3 regions of the Pelagerythrobacter marensis genome follow, and region 2 is predicted to be linked to each of the others. Evidence: predicted binding sites of a transcription regulator. Region 2 holds the regulator's gene; each other region holds the start of a gene.
The links. Region 2 encodes LexA, which represses DNA repair genes until DNA is damaged. Its sites were predicted from a motif close to GTTCCNCNCTTGTTCT; they were not measured.
Positions count from the first base shown of each region.

Region 1: V5F89_RS03910 (MmcB family DNA repair protein) is a predicted target of LexA. The motif match lies at 1,740-1,755, and genes of this name have one in related genera.
Region 3: uvrA (excinuclease ABC subunit UvrA) is a predicted target of LexA. The motif match lies at 1,381-1,396, and genes of this name have one in related genera.

Region 1 covers NZ_CP144918.1:829,753-833,020, forward strand. The annotation lists gene V5F89_RS03900 (S9 family peptidase) at 1-840, shown strand, start outside; gene V5F89_RS03905 ((2Fe-2S) ferredoxin domain-containing protein) at 837-1,208, shown strand; gene V5F89_RS03910 (MmcB family DNA repair protein) at 1,215-1,727, opposite strand; tRNA gene V5F89_RS03915 (tRNA-Arg) at 2,145-2,221, shown strand; gene V5F89_RS03920 (TetR/AcrR family transcriptional regulator) at 2,637-3,227, opposite strand.
Region 2 covers NZ_CP144918.1:1,878,345-1,881,612, reverse strand. The annotation lists gene moaC (cyclic pyranopterin monophosphate synthase MoaC) at 1-85, shown strand, start outside; gene V5F89_RS08850 (molybdopterin molybdotransferase MoeA) at 82-1,254, shown strand; gene lexA (transcriptional repressor LexA) at 1,337-2,035, shown strand; gene V5F89_RS08840 (ComEC/Rec2 family competence protein) at 2,078-3,268, opposite strand, start outside.
Region 3 covers NZ_CP144918.1:1,595,507-1,598,774, reverse strand. The annotation lists gene uvrA (excinuclease ABC subunit UvrA) at 1-1,370, opposite strand, end outside; gene V5F89_RS07480 (HdeD family acid-resistance protein) at 1,534-2,175, shown strand; gene V5F89_RS07475 (Hsp20/alpha crystallin family protein) at 2,354-2,881, shown strand; gene V5F89_RS07470 (endonuclease domain-containing protein) at 3,107-3,268, shown strand, end outside.

The DNA of each region.
Region 1 (3,268 bases), 1.0 Mb from region 2:
TGGCAGCAGGCCATGCCGCTGACCGAGGTCGCCGGGCGCCACCTCGGCCGGCTCGCACCTATCGTCACCCGGCGGTTCAGCTTTGCAGGCGCCGGCGGGGCCACGGTCTGGGGCCAGATCACCAAGCTCGACGGGCGCGATGGGCCGATGCCGGCAATCCTCTACGTCCACGGCGGCCCGCAGGGGTCGTTCAACGACAGTTGGTCGACGCGGTGGAACCCCCGCGTTGTGGCGAGCCGGGGCTATGCGGTGATCTCGGTCGACTTTCACGGGTCCACCGGATACGGCCAGGCCTTCACCGATGCGATCAACCGCGACTGGGGCGGCAAGCCGCTCGAGGATCTGCAAAAGGGATTGGCCGCCGCCCTGGCGCTCGATCCGCAGATCGACGGGACGCGCGCCTGCGCAATGGGTGCGAGCTATGGCGGTTACATGATGAACTGGATCGCCGGGCAATGGCCGGACCGGTTCGACTGCCTGGTGCAGCACGATGGCCTGTTCGACATGCGCAGCTTCTATTACACGACCGAGGAGCTGTGGTTCCCGCGCTGGGATTTCGGCGGATCCTATGCCGCCAATCCGGAACTTTACGAAAAGTGGAACCCCGTCCACCACGTCGACAAGTGGAAGACCCCGATGCTGGTCGTCACCGGCCAGAAGGATTTCCGCGTTCCCTATACCCAGGCGCTGGGCGCGTTCACGGCGCTGCAGGAACGCGGCGTGCCGGCGCAACTGCTCGTCTTCCCAGGCGAAAATCACTGGGTGCTGGGGGCGAAGAACTCGTTGCAGTGGCATGAGACGGTCTTTGCCTGGCTCGACCGTTGGCTGGGCGAGGAATGACCGCTCCGAAGGAACTGGGCAAAGCGCAGAAGGCGCTCCGCGCGATCGGCGGCGAAACGGTTGCGCGCCATATCTTTCTGTGCGCGATGTCGGACAAGCAGAAATGCTGCCGCCGCGAAGAGGGGGAGCGCGCCTGGAAATACCTCAAGAAGCGGCTGAAGGAGCTGCGCATCGCGGGCTCGGTCGTCCAACGGACGAAGGCCGATTGCCTGCAGATATGCGAAGCGGGGCCGATCGCGGTCGTCTGGCCCGACCAGGTCTGGTATCATTCGTGCACCGAGGGGGTGCTCGAACGGATCATCCAGGAACACCTGATCGGCGGCGTGCCGGTCGAAGAATTTCGTCTGCGCAGCGCGCCCGATCGCTGAACGCCTTCACGATGCCGGGGCGTGCCCGGCTGTTCCCATTGCGGCGCATTGCGGATCGAGCGCGATCACGCCGCGGCGCAGGGCCGTGCGCGCGAGCCGTTCGACTTCGACTTTCCGCCGGGCGGGCGAAAGCGGTTGCGACGGCGCGGGGCGGACGATTTCGGCGTCGTAGCCGTCGGCGACGATGACCCCGCAGCAATCGGGGCGGAAATCGGCGAGGTCGAGCGGCGAACGATCGAGCGCAAGCGGGAGACCCCAGTAAAACCGGTCGCAGAAATCGAGATAGTCGGGCCACTTGCCGTCGCCCAGCAGATCGGCGCGGCTCACCTTGATTTCGACGATGACGATGCGGCCTTTCGCGTCGATTCCCATCAGGTCTGCGCGCCTGCCGTTGCGCAGCGGCATTTCGCCGAGGCACCAGATATCGTTGCGGGCGAACAGGCGGCCGATCCCGCGCGCCACGTCGGCGGCACTGGCGTTTTCGAGAGCGGACGGTGCGGGCAGCGGGGCGTCGATCATCCGCCATTTGTTGGAACAGATAGTGAACTCAGTCAAGCCTGCAGGCGGCCGTCTGCGGTTCTCAGACGCCTGAGCGAGGTCCGGACGCGCCGGCGTCCGGTGCGAGAGCCAGCAGCGCGGTGAGCCGCATATTGCCCATCCGCTTGCCGAAACGCTGACCCGCCGCGGCGATCCGCGGAACCTCCGTCAAATTCAACTGGCACGCGGCGCCCCCCTTTGCTAAGCGCCCCGCTCGCGCCAGCACCCGTAGCTCAGCTGGATAGAGCGCTGCCCTCCGAAGGCTGATGTCAAGGGGCTGGGCGACAAAGAGGAGACAAAAAGAGGTAGTGAGAACAAGGATTTGCGAGACCCTCGTTCTGATCTTTCAACTCGCGAAAAGTTCACGTAAGCACTGCGTAAGCATTTGCGACACGGTAAGCACCCATAGCTCAGCTGGATAGAGCGTCGCCCTCCGAAGGCGAAGGCCCCAGGTTCGAATCCTGGTGGGTGCGCCACCTCCCCCAAATTGCATCCGCAGGCTTGGTCAATCTCACGCCGAATGAACTGCCGTTCGCCCGACGCGCCACATTGTCCACGCCTTCCGAGCAAGCGCGGTCTTATAGAAGGCCACGACCATAGACCGACTGGTCCGAGAAGACGAGGGCCAGTGCGACTCCGACTAGTCTAGAACTCCAACGTTTCGGTGCTCACGTACAGGAACCCGACGGCACCGCTCTCCCTAGGAGCGGCGATCAAGGTGCCACTGGATGCCGCCGATCAATGTCGAGCCCCAGCGGTTCCAGACAGTTCTCATAAGGCGTAGAGTTTTGTCGCCGCCCGAAACGACTATTCCGAAATGATGGAACATCTCACCCGATTTCCTCGTCAACGGCAACGAACTCGAATGCCGAGCGACAGGCTCTCGGCGCCTCATTCATTGGGCCAGATCTTCATCGCCATATCGGCGACGTCGTTCAGCTCCGCCCGTGACGCACCGCTTTTGGCCTGAACCGCCATTCCTGTCGCTACCGTCATGACATAGCCGGCGAGCGATCGCGCGCTCCAGCCAGACGGGAGTTCGCCAGCCTCCTCGAACTGCGCGAAGCGGGCAGCGACATCGGCTTCGGCAGCTCGACGCAGCCTCGCCATCGCTTTCCGGACGTCCTCGGATTCCGGACTGGTGGCCAAAGCGCCCTGCACCATCAAGCAGCCTTCGGGGGTATCCTTCCCGGAGACGAGATCGATTTCGCCCATAAGAATGCCAAGTGCGACTTCGCGTGCGGACGTCTTCTTGAACGCCTCCTCGTAGAGACCTGCGCTGTACCGGTCGTAATGATCGACGGCTTTCAAGAACAGGCTCTCCTTGTGGCCGAATGCGTTGTAGACGCTCGCCACGGTCAAACCCATTGCCTCCGCCAGCGTGGAAATCGCCGTCCCCTCATAGCCATGGCGCCAGAACAGGCGCAGGGCAACGTCTACTGCCTGCTCCTCGTCGAACTGTCTCGGTCGGCCTCTCGGCATTTTTAGAACCTACACTATAAAATTCTTGACTCAATCATCAC
Region 2 (3,268 bases):
GGTGCAGAAGGACATGACGATCGAAGGCGTCCGCCTGATCGAGAAGACCGGCGGCAGGTCCGGCGACTGGCGCGCGGGGGAATGAGCGGAGCGCCCCTGCCGCTGGAGGACGCCTGGGCGAAGCTGCTCGCCCTGGTGCAGGCCTTGCCGGCGGAGGATCTCGCCGTCGGGGCCGCCGGTGGCCGCTATCTCGCGCAGCCGCTTGCCGCGCGGCTGACTCGCCCCGCCGCCGATCTTTCCGCGATGGACGGCTTCGCGCTCGCCGGCGAGGGACCCTGGAGCGTGATCGGCGAGAGCCGCTGCGGCGCCCCGTTCGGCGGCGCGCTGGAAGACGGCCAGGCCGTGCGCATTTCGACCGGGGCGACGGTGCCCGCGGGGAGCGACCGGGTGCTGATACAGGAAGACGCCCGGCGCGACGGGGATCGTCTCGCGCTCGCCGGTCCGATGCCGGGCCCCGGAGCGAACATTCGCGCGCGCGGGATCGACTTCGGCGAAGGCGACGCGCTGCTTCCCGCCGGCAGCCGGATCGGCCCGCGGCAAGTCGCCCTCGCCCTCTCGGCCGGGGCGGATACCGTGCGCGTCCACCGCGCCCCGCGCGTCGCGATCCTCGATTGCGGCGACGAGCTGGTCGACGGGTCCGTCCCCGCCACCAACGGGGCGATGCTGGCCGCGATGGCCGGTGCCCTGCCGTGCGAGGTGCGCCGGATCGGCCCGGTGCCCGACGATCGCGAGGCGCTCGGCCAGGCGTTGGCCCGGTGCGACGACTGCGACTTCGTGCTGACGAGCGGCGGCGCCTCGGTCGGCGATCACGATCTCGTGCGCCCGGCGCTCGAGGCCTGGGGCGCGCGGATGGCATTCTGGCGCGTCGCGATCAGGCCGGGCAAGCCGCTGATGGTGGCGCGCCGCGAAGGCGCGCTTGTCCTCGGCCTGCCGGGCAACCCCGTGTCCGCCTTCGTCACCGGCTTCCTCTTCGCGATCCCGGCGCTGCGCGCGCTGCTGGGTGCGCCCGATCCGCTGCCGGCCAGCGAGCCGGTGCCGGCGGGCCGCGACCTGCCGCCGGGGGGTGAGCGCGGCGAGTTCCTGCGGGCGAACCTGCGCGGCGGACGCGCCCTGCCGATCATGCAGCGCGACAGCAGCCTCCTTTCCCCTCTCGCCCGCGCCGATGCGCTGATCTGGCGCCCGCCGCACTGCCCGCCGGCGAAAGCGGGAACGGATGTTCCGGTCTATCGGCTCGAGAATGGCGCAATTGCTTGACTTGACTGGCAAGGTTGCCTAATTGTTCCGTATTCGTTCGCAACCGCGCACGATCGTGTCAGGCGGCCAGGGAGTTTTCGCCATGCTGACGGCAAAGCAGCACGAGCTGATCCGGTTCATCCAGCAGCGGCTGGAAGAAACCGGCATCTCGCCTTCGTTCGAGGAAATGAAGGAAGCGCTCGATCTCAAGAGCAAGTCGGGCGTGCACCGCCTGATTTCCGCATTGGAGGAACGCGGTTTCATCCGTCGCCTACCCAACCGCGCCCGCGCGCTGGAGGTGCTGCGCGATCCGGCCGATTCCACGCCCGTCGCGCGCGGCGCCAGGGCCGACAATGTCGTCGACTTGCGGAGCGCGGCCGCCAGGCGGGCGGAAAAGGCAGTGCCCGAGCCGGCGAACGACGTGATCGAGATCCCGCTCCACGGCCGGATCGCCGCCGGCGCGCCGATCGAGGCGCTGGAAGGGCAAAGCAGCCTGCCGGTCCCCGCCGCCCTGCTCGGCCCGGGCGAGCACTATGCGCTGGAGGTGTCGGGCGATTCGATGATCGAAGCGGGCATTTTCGACGGCGATTTCGCGCTCGTGCGCCGCACCGATGTCGCCCGCGACGGCGAAATCGTGGTCGCGCTCGTGCGGAACGAGGAAGCGACGCTGAAATATCTGCGGCGCGAGAACGGCATGATCCGGCTCGATCCGGCCAACGGGTCCTACGAATCGCAGGTCTACCGGCCGGACGAAGTTCAGGTCCAGGGCAAGCTCTCGGGCCTTCTGCGCCGCTACCACTGACGCGCGAGGGGCCGCGGTTGCAGGCTGCGGGCGATTGCCGGGCTAGCGGCGCGCGCCCCGCCACCAGCCATGCTCGCCCTGGCTCTCGGCGCCGCTGACCATTCGCGGCCGGTCGAGGTAAAGCGCCAGCCCGCCGGTGCGTTCCAGCAGGCGGCGGTCCGCCTTGAGCCAGCGCGGGCGGCAGCTTCGCGGCAGGAAGCGGTCCGCAACGACCACGTCGGCCCGGTCGCAGGCGGCGGCGAGCGCGCGCTCTTCCACCAGGGTGCGACTGCGCGCCATCAGCAAAGTCCAGGGGCGGCCGTCCCGCCGGATGGTGAGCACGCAGAAGTCGCGGCTGCACCGGGCGCCCGGCCACTGCGCCAGCGGGATCGGCTCGCCTTGCAGCCCGGCGAGTTCGCGCAAGTTGTCGCGGGCGTAAGCGCTGCGGCTGTCGCGCAGGACCAGCAGCCGGTCACCCTCCCCCGCGATCCCCACGTGCCGCCCGTCGGACGAGACAAGGACATCGGGCGCCGGCGTCGCCGCGATCAGCAGCGCGGCGGCGATTGCGGCAGGAGCCAGCCCGAGCAGCCGTGCCTTCCCCCGCCATAGCGCCAGCCACAGCCCCCCGGCGACGAAGAGCGCGATCGTCCCCAACCCCATCTGCGGCGCGAGCTTGACCGCACCGGGCTGGCCGGCGGTGAAGTGGGCAATCGCCAGCAGCAGTTCCAGCGACTTGCCGGCCAGCCACCAGGCAGGCGCGCCCGCTCCGAACAGGTCGAGCGCGAGCGCCAGGGCGATCAGCGGCATCGAGGCGAACGTGACCAGCGGGATCGCGATCATGTTCGCCAGCGCGCCGTAGACCCCCGCCCGGTGAAAATGGAACAGCACGATCGGCATCAGCGCGATCTCGATCACGAGGCCGGTCAGCAGCAGCATCGCCGCACGCCGTGCGCACCAGGCGGGCCATCCCTCGTCGCGCGGAGCAAGGAAGGCTTTCACCGGCGCGCTGGTGTGCAGCGCCACGATCGCCAGCACCGCCGCAAAGCTCATCTGGAAGCTCGGCCCGACCAGCGATTCGGGCCACAGCAGCAGGACGCAGATCGCCGCCACCGCGACCATCCTGAGCGACAGCGGCTCGCGACCCAGCGCCAGGGCGACCAGCACCAGCAGCGCGCCGATGCAGCTGCGCACCGTCGGCACCTGCGCGCCGGTGAGCAGGGTATAGGCCACCCCCGCCCCTGCGGCCGCCGCAGC
Region 3 (3,268 bases), 280 kb from region 2:
TGGCGCATCCGGCGGTTGAGGTTGCCGATCACGCCCTCGAACGCCTTGTTGACCGTATATTCCTTGCGCCCGTCCTTGAACGTGAGCGGCACCGCGCGGCCCTTCGTGCCGTGGAGGACGATGTCGCGATGCTCGTCGGAAAGTTCGTTCCACGGGGTGGTGAGATCGAACCCGAACTCCTTCGCCAGGCTGGCGAGGACCTGCATGTAATAAGGCGATGGCGGGTTGGACTTGGCCCAGGGCACGACGGCGCCCTGCTTGAGCGTCAGCGCCTCGTTCGGGACGACGAGCTGCGGGTCGAACAGCTGCTTCTCGCCCAGCCCGTCGCACGTGGCGCAGGCGCCCTGCGGGGCGTTGAAGCTGAACAGCCGCGGCTCGATCTCCTCGATCGTGAAGCCGCTGACCGGGCAGGCGAAGCGTTCGGAAAAGACGATCCGGTTGGGCGGCAGGCCGGCGCCTTTCATCTTGCCGCCCGTGGTGCCCGCGGTGCTCGTGGCGCCCCCTCCACCAGCCTTCGGCTGGTCCCCCTCCCCCGGAGGGGGAGGAGTTTGCGCTGCGCCTTCCCGATCCTCCCCCACTGGGGGAGGGGGACCGCCGGGCGCAAGCCCGGTGGTGGAGGGGGCCCGCGCCAAAACCTCCGCCACCGTCCCATCCGCCAGATCGACATAGGCCAGCCCGTCGGCCAGCTTGAGCGCGGTTTCGAAGCTGTCGGCCAGCCGCGTCTCGATCCCCTCGCGCACGGCGAGCCGGTCGACCACAACCTCGATATCGTGCTTGTATTTCTTGTCGAGCGCGGGCGCTTCCTCGATTGCGTACATCTCCCCGTCGATGCGCACGCGCGTGAAGCCGGCCTTCTGCCATTCGGCCAGCTCCTTGCGATATTCGCCCTTGCGCCCGCGCACCACGGGCGCGAGCAGGTAGAGCCGCGTGCCTTCGGGCAGGGCCATGACCCGGTCGACCATGTTGGAGACGGTCTGCGCCTCGATCGGCAGGCCGGTGGCGGGCGAATAGGGCACGCCGACGCGCGCCCAGAGCAGGCGCATGTAGTCGTAGATCTCGGTCACCGTCGCGACGGTCGAGCGCGGATTGCGGCTCGTCGTCTTCTGCTCGATGCTGATGGCGGGGGAAAGCCCGTCGATATGTTCGACATCGGGCTTCTGCATCATTTCGAGGAACTGACGCGCATAGGCGCTAAGGCTCTCGACATAGCGCCGCTGCCCTTCGGCATAGATCGTGTCGAACGCGAGGCTCGACTTGCCCGAGCCCGAAAGCCCGGTGATCACGATCAGCGAATCGCGCGGCAGATCGATATCGATGCCCTTGAGGTTATGCTCGCGCGCGCCGCGGACGGAAATGTGGGTAAGTGCCATGCGAAGCCGTGTTCCCGAATTGTTCGCTGCCGTCAAGAGGCGTGCGGGCAGGTCAGCGGTGAGCGTGCCATATGGCCGCGGCAGGTCGATTTGCAACGGGCCGGAACCCGCGCGACAGTCGCACATTGGCGACAGGAGCGGCGCTTTCCGAAGGAGAGGACCCATGGATTCCACGACCGAAACGCCACCCACCGGCGCCGCCGACGGCGCCTTTGTCGACCATCTCCCCGCGCGGAACTGGGGCTGGTTTGCGTTTCGCGGCGGGTTGTTGCTGGTGCTGGGCGCGCTGGCGCTCGCTTTTCCGCGGCCGGCGCTGTTCGCTTTCGCGCTGGTCTTCGCCGCGTTCTGCTTCGTCGATGGGATTTTCGCGGTCGCCAGCGGAGTGCGCGGGGCGCGGCGGAAGGAGGAGCGGTGGTGGGCGCTGATCCTCGCGGGCATGCTCGGGATCGCCGTGGGCGTGATCTTCGTGCTGTTCCCCGCCCTCGGCACGCTCGCCTATGCCCTCACCGCCATCGCGCTGATCGCCGCCTGGGCGGTGGCAAGCGGCGTGCTCCAGATCGTCGCCGCCTGGCGCCTGCGCCGCGCGATCCGCGGCGAATGGCTGCTGATCGCGTGCGGCGCGCTGACCGTGCTGCTGGGCGCGGGCCTGATCGCGCTGCTGATCGTCGCGCCGGAACCGACGCTGCTGTCGGTCGCCTGGATGATCGGCATCTGGGCGTTGATCGCCGGCGTCGCGCTGCTGGCGCTGGCGTTCCGCCTGCGGCGGCATGGGCGCGAGCACGGGGCGGAGACTGCGCGGGAATGACGGGCGATTCGGTCGGCCCGCACCGGTGCCCGGCCTCGCGCCGCGGATGCCGTTCGCCAGGGGAACGGGAGGGCGCCCGAATCGTTTTCCGCAGCGGAACGAGAGGCGGCCGGCGCGTCCCCTTTTGATCCCGCGGCCGCCTGCTCTTCCGCCGTTTTGCAGAAAGAGGAGGAAACATATGGCACTTGGATATCTGACACCGTTCGATCGCCGTTCCGGCCTCGCGCGCGGCGGCCCCGGCGGCGGATCGCTGTTCGACCTGCATCACCGGATGAACCGCCTGTTCGACGACTTGTTCGACCGGGACGGCGACACCGGATTCTTCGGGCGGTCCGGCATGGCGGCCCCCGCGATGGACATCCACCAGGACGACGACAAAGTGGAGATCGCCGCCGAACTGCCGGGGGTGAAGGAAGAGGACATCGACCTCACCGTGGAAGACGGCGTCCTGACCTTGCGCGGCGAGAAGCGCAGCACGCGCGAGGATGCCGACGGCGGCTATCGCGAGCGGAGCTACGGCAGCTTCGAACGCCGTATCGCCCTGCCGTCGGGCATCGACGAGGAGGCGTGCAGCGCCGACTTCTCCGACGGGGTGCTGACGATCACCCTGCCCCGGACCGCCGAGAAGAGCCGCGGGCGGAAAATCCCGCTCGGGTCCGGCGGCGCCAGACAGATCGAGCAGGACGGCGGGAAGAAGAAGGGCTGAGGCGATCTTCGCCGGCCCGCCCCGCTGCGACTAGCTTCGCCTCCGGCTCAGCAAGTCTCGCTCCCGCGAGCGCAGGGGCCCACCCCGCTGCGACTAGGTTCGCTGCGCTCACCAAGTCTCGCGCCCCTCCCGCAAGCGGGAGGGGTGGCCGCGTGGATATACCTCGCTGCGAGAGCCTCTCCCCTCCCGCTTGCGGGAGGGGTCGGGGGTGGGCACAGTGCTACGGTGACGACATTCAAACCGCGGAACACGAAGCGCGCGCGGGAGCTGCGCAATCGGGCCACTCTCGCGGAACGGACGCTTTGGCAGTATCTCTCCAAGTCGCAGCTTGGTGTGAAGTTCAGCCGGCAGATGCCGGTCGGGCCGTACTTTGCCGACTTCCTGTGC